3 regions of the Streptomyces sp. NPDC001851 genome follow, and region 3 is predicted to be linked to each of the others. Evidence: riboswitches for the same ligand, from Rfam matches in the RefSeq annotation. Region 3 holds a riboswitch; each other region holds the start of a gene.
What was found. Region 3 has a riboswitch for cyclic di-AMP ahead of ABT171_RS19725 (M23 family metallopeptidase). Riboswitches for the same ligand answer to the same signal wherever they lie in the genome.
Positions count from the first base shown of each region.

Region 1: another riboswitch for cyclic di-AMP. It lies ahead of ABT171_RS22110 (transglycosylase SLT domain-containing protein); the one in region 3 lies ahead of ABT171_RS19725 (M23 family metallopeptidase).
Region 2: another riboswitch for cyclic di-AMP. It lies ahead of ABT171_RS31925 (M23 family metallopeptidase); the one in region 3 lies ahead of ABT171_RS19725 (M23 family metallopeptidase).

Region 1 is NZ_JBEOYR010000014.1:157,610-160,827, reverse strand. Features, by position in the region: gene ABT171_RS22115 (polyprenyl synthetase family protein) at 151-1,161, opposite strand; cyclic di-AMP (ydaO/yuaA leader) riboswitch at 1,681-1,856, shown strand; gene ABT171_RS22110 (transglycosylase SLT domain-containing protein) at 1,860-2,348, shown strand; gene ABT171_RS22105 (HAD family hydrolase) at 2,392-3,218, opposite strand, start outside.
Region 2 is NZ_JBEOYR010000026.1:100,491-103,708, forward strand. Features, by position in the region: gene ABT171_RS31915 (dihydrofolate reductase family protein) at 1-891, shown strand, start outside; tRNA gene ABT171_RS31920 (tRNA-Met) at 939-1,012, opposite strand; cyclic di-AMP (ydaO/yuaA leader) riboswitch at 1,312-1,458, shown strand; gene ABT171_RS31925 (M23 family metallopeptidase) at 1,468-2,496, shown strand; gene ABT171_RS31930 (aldo/keto reductase) at 2,568-3,218, shown strand, end outside.
Region 3 is NZ_JBEOYR010000012.1:157,229-160,446, reverse strand. Features, by position in the region: gene ABT171_RS19730 (GntR family transcriptional regulator) at 1-447, opposite strand, end outside; gene ABT171_RS19725 (M23 family metallopeptidase) at 645-1,388, opposite strand; cyclic di-AMP (ydaO/yuaA leader) riboswitch at 1,401-1,564, opposite strand; gene ABT171_RS19720 (M16 family metallopeptidase) at 1,777-3,165, opposite strand; gene ABT171_RS19715 (M16 family metallopeptidase) at 3,162-3,218, opposite strand, start outside.

The DNA of each region.
Region 1 (3,218 bases), on a different contig from region 3:
GGGTCTCACCGGAACGGAGGGGGCCGTACGGGGGCTTGGGCGTCCCGGAGTCGGGTATCGCACCAGGTCGTGCCGATGGGCCGTACGGGTCGCACAGGGACCGTACGGCCGGTCGCTGCCCCGCGGCGTGGCCCGCGCGGACGGCCGGGGTCAGCCGGCGCGGTGCACCACCGCGTCGCACAGCTCCATCAGCGCCGCCTTGGCGTCGCACTCCCGCAGCGGCGCCAGCGCGGCGCGGGCCTCCTCCGCGTACCGGACGGTGTCCCGGCGGGCCTGCTCCAGCGCGGGGTGGACGCGCAGCGCGGCCAGCGCCTCGGCGTGCCGGGCGTCGTCGGCGAGGTCGGAGTCCAGCAGCCGGCACAGCGCGATGTCCTCGGGCAGCCCCAGCCGGGCCGCCCGCTCGCGCAGCCGCAGCACCGGGAGCGTCGCAATGCCCTCGCGCAGGTCGGTGCCGGGGGTCTTGCCGGACTCGTGCGAGTCGGAGGCGATGTCCAGGACGTCGTCGGCGAGCTGGAAGGCGACGCCGAGCCGCTCGCCGTACTGGGTGAGCACGTCGACGACCGTCTCGTCGGCGCCGGACATCATCGCGCCGAACCGGCACGACACCGCCACCAGGGAGCCCGTCTTGCCGCCGAGCACGTCCAGGTAGTGCTCGACCGGGTCGCGGCCGTCGGAGGGGCCGGCGGTCTCCAGGATCTGGCCCGTGACCAGCCGCTCGAACGCGAGGGCCTGCACCCGCACGGCCTCGGGGCCGAGGTCGGCGAGGATCTGGGAGGCCCGGGCGAAGAGGAAGTCGCCGGTGAGGACCGCGACCGAGTTGCCCCAGCGCGTGTTGGCGCTGTCCACGCCACGCCGTACGGCCGCCTCGTCCATGACGTCGTCGTGGTACAGCGTGGCCAGGTGGGTCAGCTCCACGACCACGGCCGACGGCACGACACCCGGTGCGTAGGGGTCGCCGAACTGGGCCGCGAGCATCACGAGCAGCGGCCGGAACCGCTTCCCGCCGGCCCGCACGAGGTGCTGCGCGGCCTCCGTGATGAACGGGACCTCGCTCTTGGTGGCCTCAAGCAAGCCTTCCTCGACAGCCGTCAATCCGGCCTGGACATCGGCTTCCAGAGCCTGGTCCCGCACGCTCAGCCCGAACGGCCCGACGACGGTCACGAGGGGTCTCCTGTCTGCTGGTGTCTGCTGGCGATTACACGGTTTGTCGATAGGTCGCTGCCATCACTCAAGTCAGCGTATCCGGTCCTGTTTCGATCACCGATAGCGCCCACCAGTCCAGCCTGGGAGGTATCGGGTCACGAGGGGATGTTTTTGATCACAGGATATGAACGTATATTTATCGACTTATCAAGATTCTGTCCGCTTTGTCGCGAGCGGAGAGGCGAGGGAAGCGGCACCGGCCGACCCACCCGAATCCCCCATGTCCGACTTGAAGCACTTTGCTATTTCGTGAGTTGGGTCACGGGCGCCCGCCGGCCCCCCACCCCCGCGGACCCCCCCTTCCTCCTTGCCGCGCTGGCGAGTTGAGGCTTGGCAACCGCAAAGGATCAAGCACCCCATAGGGAATAGATCAAGGTCAAACGGGACGTTGTGTGAATCCGGTACTTGTTCCCGACATGTGCTCTCGCATACGTTCCGGGCCGTCGGGCGGACGCCGAATCCTGCCACCGCCCGCATACCCATCCACGGACACATTCGTATGGCAGGAGCGGGGGACCCAGGTAAGTCGCCGGACCGGACGACACACGTCGCGCCGGGACGGCTCGGGGTGAAGCCGTGCCTTCCCGGGCACGGCCGGGCACCTCCCCGCCCGAACCCGACAGCTCACCTCGCAGGCGTCGGAGAGGAACTTTCCCATGCCTGCTGCCGCTCAGCACCGCCGTACCCGGAACAACCGCCTCGTCCGCGCCCTCGCCGCCGTCGGCACCGGTGCCGCCGTCCTCGCCCTGCCGCTCATCGGGGCGACCAGCGCCTCCGCCGCGACCCCGGCCGCCACCACGGTCTCCACCACCCCCGCCGGTTACCCGAACACCCTCGACGGCTGGATCCGCGAGTCCCTCGCGATCATGGCCCAGAAGGGCATCCCGGGCAGCTACAACGGCATCTACCGCAATGTCATGCGGGAGTCCTCGGGCAACCCCAACGCCATCAACCTCTGGGACTCCAACGCCGCCGCGGGCATCCCGTCCAAGGGCCTGCTCCAGGTCATCGACCCGACGTTCAACGCGTACCACGTGGCCGGAACGTCCTTCAACATCTACGACCCGGTCGCGAACATCACCGCCGCCTGCAACTACGCGGCCAAGCGGTACGGGTCGATCGACAACGTCTTCGGCGCGTACTGACGGCTCCGCCGACCGGCACGACAGACCCGTACTGATGGGCCGGTCAGTCGGTCGGCGCCGACGCCGGCCAGTCGGCCGGAAACAGTCTTTCGAGGACGACGGCGATGCCGTCGTCCTCGTTCGACAGGGTGATCTCATCGGCCACCGCCTTGAGCTCGGGGTGCGCGTTGGCCATGGCGACCCCGTGTCCGGCCCACTCGAACATGGGGATGTCGTTGGGCATGTCGCCGAACGCCAGGGCGTCCTTCGCGGCGATCCCGAGCCGCTCGGCGGCCAGCGCGAGGCCGGTCGCCTTGGTCACCCCGGACGGCTGCAGCTCCACGGTTCCCGGCCCCGACATGGTGACCGTCGCCAGCGAACCCACCACCGCGCGCGCGACCGCCGCCAACTCGTCGTCCGACAGCTCGGCATGGCGCAACAGCACCTTGCTGATGGGCTCGCACCACAGGTCGTCGCGCCGGCCGACCCGTACCGCGGGCAGGGTCGGGTGCGGCATCAGATAGCCGGGCTCGATGAGCGTGAGCCCGTCGACGCCGTCCTGGTCGACGGCCGCGTAGACCTGCCCCACCTCGGCCTCGATCTTGCCGAGCGCGGTCTCGGCCAGTTCCCGGTCCAGCCGGACCGACCACAGCAGACGGCCGGACGCGGCGTCGTAGACCTGCGCACCCTGCCCGCACACCGCGAGCCCCGTGCAGCCGAGGTGTTCGAGCAGGGGCCGTACCCGCGGGGCCGGCCGGCCCGTCACCACCAGGTGCCGGACACCGGCCCGCGCCACCCGGGCGAGCGCGGCGAGCGACCGGTCGGAGACCGTGTCGTCGCCGCGCAGCAGCGTTCCGTCCAGGTCGGTGGCGATCAGAGCGTACGCGGGGG
Region 2 (3,218 bases), on a different contig from region 3:
AAGGTCACCGTCACCGCCACCGGCGACCTCGACCCCGACGCCCGCTTCTGGCACACCGGCGGCGACAAACTCGTCTACACGACCGACCAGGGCGCCGAACGCGCCGCCCGCCTCCTCGGCGGCACCGCCGGCGTCGTCCCGCTCGGCCCCGGCCTCGACTGGCACGCCCTGCTGGCCCATCTGCACGACGTGCGCGGCGTACGCCGCCTGATGGTGGAGGGCGGCGGCACGGTCCACACCCAGCTGCTGCAGCTGGGCCTCGCGGACGAACTCCAGCTGGTCCTCGCGCCGCTGTTCGTCGGCGACCCGGCCGCTCCCCGCCTGTTCGGCCCGGGCGCCTACCAGCCCGGCCGGCTGCGCCTCACCGAGACCCGCCGCATCGAGGACGTGGTCCTCATGCGCTACGAGCCCACGGCCCCCGGCACCGGCCCGGTCCCCGCCGCCGCCGACCGCCACTGGCTGCGCACCGCCTGCGACCTGGCCGCGCTGTGCCCGCCCTCGGAGACGGCGTTCAGCGTCGGCGCGGTCGTGGTCGCCGCCGACGGTACGGAGCTGGCGCGGGGCCATTCCCGGGAGGGTGCCGACCCCGTGGTCCACGCGGAGGAGGCGGCGCTGGCGAAGGTCGACCCGGCGGATCCGCGGCTGGCCGGCGCAACGGTCTACAGCAGCCTGGAACCCTGTGCCCGGCGGTCCTCCCGGCCGGCGCCCTGCGCCGAGCTCATTCTGCGGGCGGGGGTGCGCAGGGTGGTCACCGCGTGGCGGGAGCCGGACACGTTCGTTTCGTCGGCCGACGGTACGGGGGTCCTCGTCGAGGCGGGTGCACAGGTGGTCGTACTGCCGGAGCTGGCGGGACCCGCCCAGGCGCCGAACGCGCATCTGCTGGGGCGCTGAAAACACCCAGGGCCGGAATCCACTGGATTCCGGCCCTGGGCCTTCAGTAGCGGGGACAGGATTTGAACCTGCGACCTCTGGGTTATGAGCCCAGCGAGCTACCGAGCTGCTCCACCCCGCGTCGTTGTGACTCCAGAGTACCCCATGCGCGGGGTGGTGCGCACACCGCGTTTCCGGGTCCGTTGATCATCTGCACGGACGGTGACCGGATGGCAGCCCTCCGCATAACATCTGAGTCACCATCAAAAACGCCGAGACTCCTGAACACCGGTCAACTCGCCCGTTTCGCGGCGCTCCTGACCGGTAAGTCCACGGCCGAAATCGTTAATGATCAAGCCGGATGGCTTGGAAAGTGACCAGCAGGTCTATTAACGTTCGATAACGCAGCGCGGTCGTCCCAGCCGTCACAAGAGACGGCTCCGTGCGCACGCGCCGAATCCCGCGAGGGAACCGGGGAACCACCACTTTGGGGTGAATCGTGCGAATGCCGCAGCCGGTATACGCGCGTAGGAGACCTTCCTGCTCCGAACCCGTCAGCTAACCCGGTAGGCGGAGGAAGGAAAGGAGCACGCCCCCGTGGCGTCCAACCGGCCTGCCCCAGAAGCCCCGTTCACACCCGCGCCGACCGAGCCCGAGACCTTCGGCTACGGCGCCCACCGTGCCGAAGAGGGCCCCTGGGAGGAGTGGAACCCCACCGAGGACTCCGTCGCCCCGGTCCGCGGCCGGCACCGTGTCGCCAAGCAGCGCGGCGGCTTCGCGCGCAGCTCCACCGTCCTCGGCGTCGGCGTGCTGGCCGCGGTCGGCGCGGGCGGCATGGCCAGCGCCAACACCGGCAAGCCGCCGGTCTCCATATCCCTGCCGGACCTGGACTCCGTCGGCCACCTCTTCGGCGACGACTCCTCCGACGCGCCCCGGACGGACCCCTCCGCGCTCAGCAACGTCGGCGTGACCTCGGCCGACGGCAAGGACTCCGACGCGGGCGAGGCGCTGCGCAACCGGATCATGGCCCAGGCCGAGCAGCAGCAGAGCAAGGCCGACAGCAAGGCCACCGTCGCCGCGCTCGCCGCCGCCGAGAAGCAGACCGCCGACGCCGCGGCCAAGGCGGAGCAGGACGCCGCCGCCAAGGCCGCCGCGGCCAAGGAGAAGGCGGAGGCCGACGCCAAGAAGGCGGCCGAGGCCAAGCGCCTGGCCGAGCTGGCCAAGCAGTACCAGCTGCCCGTCGTCTCGTACACGATCACCGGCACCTTCGGCCAGCCCGGCGCCATGTGGTCCTCCGGCTACCACACCGGCCTCGACTTCGCCGCCCCCACCGGCACCCTCATCAAGGCCATCCACGGCGGCACGATCACCCAGGCCGGCTGGGCCGGCGCCTACGGCTACCGCACGGTCCTCACCCTGGACGACGGCACCGAGCTGTGGTTCTGCCACCAGTCCTCGATCAACGTCAGGGTCGGCCAGAAGGTCTCCACCGGCGAGGTCATCGGCCGCATCGGCGCCACCGGCAACGTCACCGGCCCGCACCTGCACCTGGAGGTCCACCCGGACGGCCAGGCCGCCGGCATCGACCCGGCGCCGTGGCTGCGGGACAAGGGCCTCAACCCCTGACCTCTCCTTTCGCGGGATCCTGGACACCGGCGGCGGAATGCGATCACCCACCGCCGGTGTTGACGTAGAGCATGACTTCTCTGCGCACACTCGGTTCCTCCGACCTTGAGGTCTTCCCGCTCTCCCTGGGCGGCAACGTCTTCGGCTGGACCGCCGACGAGAAGACCTCCTTCGCCGTCCTCGACGCCTACACGGCCGCCGGCGGCAACTTCATCGACACCGCCGACGTCTACTCCGCCTGGATCGAGGGCAACAAGGGCGGCGAGTCCGAGACGATCATCGGCAAGTGGACCAAGGCCCGCGGCAACCGCGCCGACGTCGTCATCGCCACCAAGGTCAGCCAGCACCCCGAGTACCAGGGACTGTCCGCGGCCACCATCAAGGCCGCCGCCGACGCCTCCCTGCGCCGCCTGGACACCGACTACATCGACCTCTACTACACCCACTACGACAAGCCCGAGGTGCCGGTCGAGGAGATCATCGGCGCGCTGGACGAACTGGTGAGGGCGGGCAAGGTCCGGCACATCGCCGCCTCCAACATCAGTCCCGAACGGCTGCAGGCCTCCCTGGACTTCTCCGACCGCGAGGGCCTGGCCCGCTATGTCGCCCTCCAGCCGCACTACAACCTCGTCTCCCGCGACACGTACGAGGGCCCGCTGCAGGACCTGGCAGCCAAGCAGGGGCTGTCCGCGGTGCCGTACTACTCCCTCGCCTCGGGCTTC
Region 3 (3,218 bases):
CTGGCTGAGCATCGCGGTCAGCGAGGGGCTGCCACAGGCTTGCGCGAGCGTCTCGTGGAACCAGCCGCCCAGTGAGCGCAGATCCTCGCTGTGGCCCCTCCTGGCCCGCTCCTGACCGAGCCTGACCAGGCCGCGCAGCACCTTCAGGTGGGCCTCCGTGCGGCGCTGGGCGGCCCGGGCGGCCCCGAGCGGCTCCAGGAGCAGGCGCATCTCCAGCAGGTCGGCGGCCTCCTGCTCGGTCGGCTCGGCCACGCACGCGCCCGCGTGCCGGCGGGTCACCACGAAGCCCTCGGCCTCCAGAGTGCGCAGAGCCTCGCGGACGGGGACGCGCGAGACGCCGTAGCGGCGGGCCAGGACTTCCTCGGTGAGGCGGCCGCCGCGCTCATGGACACCGGCGACGATGTCGTCCCGGATCGCCGTGCACACCGAGTGCGCCGGAATACGCATGACCGACCTCCGCCTTAATCCCCGTGAAACGTCGACGATGGACGCGTGTTCCGTGACTCTATTCCAATGCGTCGGACATTCCGACGGCAGGCCGGAATCCATGGAAGTTTTTTGGTCGGCGGGTCCGGTGGACGCACGGAAAACGGTGAAAGCCCCGGCCGGTGCGGGCCGGGGCTTCCCAGGGTGCGGCAGGAGCGTCAGACGTCCAGGCCGTGCTTGCGGAGGTAGGCGACGGGGTCGACGTCCGAGCCGTAGTCGGGGCTCGTACGGGCCTCGAAGTGGAGGTGCGGACCGGTGACGTTGCCGGTCGCGCCGGACAGGCCGATCTGCTGGCCCGGGGTGACCTGCTGGCCCACCGTGACGCCGATCGACGACAGGTGGCCGTACTGGGTGTACATGCCGTCGGCCATCCGGATCACGATCTCGTTGCCGTACGCGCCGCCCCAGCCGGTGGAGACGACGGTGCCCATGCCGACCGCGTGGACGGGCGTGCCACTGGCCGCGTGGAAGTCGATGCCCGTGTGGTGGCCGGAGGACCACAGGGAGCTGCTGGCCTGGTAGCCGGTGGAGACGTAGGAGTTCGCTATCGGGATCACGAAGGCGTTCAGGCGCTCGCGCTCGGCCGCCCTGGCGGCGCGCGCCCTGGCCTCGCGGAGCTCATGGGCCCTCTTGGCCGCGGCCTGCTCGGCCGCCTTCTGGTTGGCGGCCTGCTGCTGGGCGGCGGCCTGCGCGTCGATCTGCTCGGCGATGTCGTCGCCGACGCTGATCACCGGGGTGAGGCCGGTCTGCTCGGCGGTGTTCTCGGCGGCCGTCGCCGGAGACGCCGCGAGGGTGCCGATGACGCCGGTGGTGGTGAGGGCCGCGATGCCGGCCGCCTGAGCGGTGGTGCGCTTGACCCGGCCGGGCTTGCGGTGCTTCCCGGTGGCGCACATGAACGCCATGAAGTGGCTGGTCCTTTCCTTCCCTCTCGCCTACCGGGTTAGCTGACGGGTTCGGAGCAGGAAGGTCTCCTACGGACCCCCTCGCGGTTCGCGCGGGCGCCCGATTCACCCCAGGGACTGCGTGGGTCCCCGGCTCCCCTGGCTCGCGCCGTACGGGGACTCGGCGATGGCTGTCCGGTGCCGCGGGTGCGGCGCACTGCCTGACGAACAGCCCGGACGACGCTACGGAAGGCTGCTGTCGAATCCCAAACGAATCCGGTTCTTTGTAGCGCATCCCACAGGGCAGACAGGCAACCTCCGTCCCAAATCGGGCATCTGGAGAAGGGAGTGGAACAGCTGGGGCCCTGACGGTGTGTTGACCGTCAGGGCCCCACGCGTGCGTGCCGTGCTACTCGGCCGCCACCACGGTCACTTCGCCGATGCCGAGCGCCTCGACGGGCGCCTTGATCTGGGCGGCGTCACCGACGAGGACGGTCACCAGGCGGTCCACCGGGAAGGCGTTCACGACGGCCGCCGTGGCCTCCACCGTGCCCGTCGCGGCCAGCTGCTGATACAGCGTCGCCTGGAAGTCGTCGGGCAGGTGCTGCTCGACCTGGTCGGCCAGTGTGCTCGCCACGGCCGCCGCGGTCTCGTACTTCAGCGGCGCCACCCCGACGAGGTTCTGCACGGCCACGTCCCGCTCGGCGTCGGTCAGGCCCTCCGCCGCGAGGGTCCGCAGCACCTTCCACAGGTCCTCCAGCGCGGGACCGGTGTTGGGGGTGTCCACGGAGCCGCTGATGGCGAGCATCGAGGCGCCCGTGCCGTCCGGTGCGGACCGGAGGACCTGTCCGAAGGCCCGCACCCCGTAGGTGTAGCCCTTCTCCTCGCGCAGCACGCGGTCCAGGCGGGAGGTGAGGGTGCCGCCGAGGCAGTAGGTGCCGAGGACCTGGGCGGGCCACACGCGGTCGTGCCGGTCGGCACCGACGCGGCCGATGAGCAGCTGTGTCTGCACGGCGCCGGGCCGGTCCACGATGACCACGCGGCCGGTGTCGTCCGCGGTCACCGGCGGCACGGGCCGCGGCTCGCCCGGGGTGCCGGTCCAGGCGCCCAGGGTGTCGCCGAGCAGCGCGTCCAGGTCGACCCCGGTGAGGTCGCCGACCACGACGGCCGTGGCCGTGGCGGGGCGTACGTACCGGTCGTAGAAGGCGCGGACGGCGGCGGCGTCGATCTTCTCGACGGTCTCCTCGGTGCCCTGGCGCGGACGCGACATGCGCGAGGTCACCGGGAACAGCTCCTTGAAGAGCTCCTTGGCGGCCCGGCGGGAGGGGTTGGCCAGCTCGTGCGGGATCTCGTCCAGGCGGTTGCGGACCAGCCGCTCGACCTCGCTCTCGGCGAAGGCGGGCGCGCGCAGGGCGTCGGCGATCAGGCCGAGGCCCTTGGCCAGGCGGGAGGCCGGGACCTCCAGGCTGAGCCGGACGCCGGGGTGGTCGGCGTGCGCGTCGAGCGTGGCGCCCGCGCGCTCCAGCTCGGCGGCGAACTCCTCGGCGGAGTGCTTGTCGGTGCCCTCGGAGAACGCCCGCGCCATGATCGTGGCGACGCCGTCGAGGCCGGCCGGCTCGGCGTCCAGGGGCGCGTCGAGCAGTACCTCGACGGCGACGACCTGCTGGCCGGGGCGGTGGCAGCGCAGCACGGTCAGGCCGTTGTCCAGCGCGGTGCGCTCGGGCGCCGGGAACGCCCAGGGCCGGGCGTCGCCGGGCTGCGGCTGGGGGTGGAAGTCCATGGTGGCGAGCTCGGTCACTTGGCCGTCTCCTCGTTCTCGTTACCGGCCTCTACGGTCGCTTCCTGCTCCGG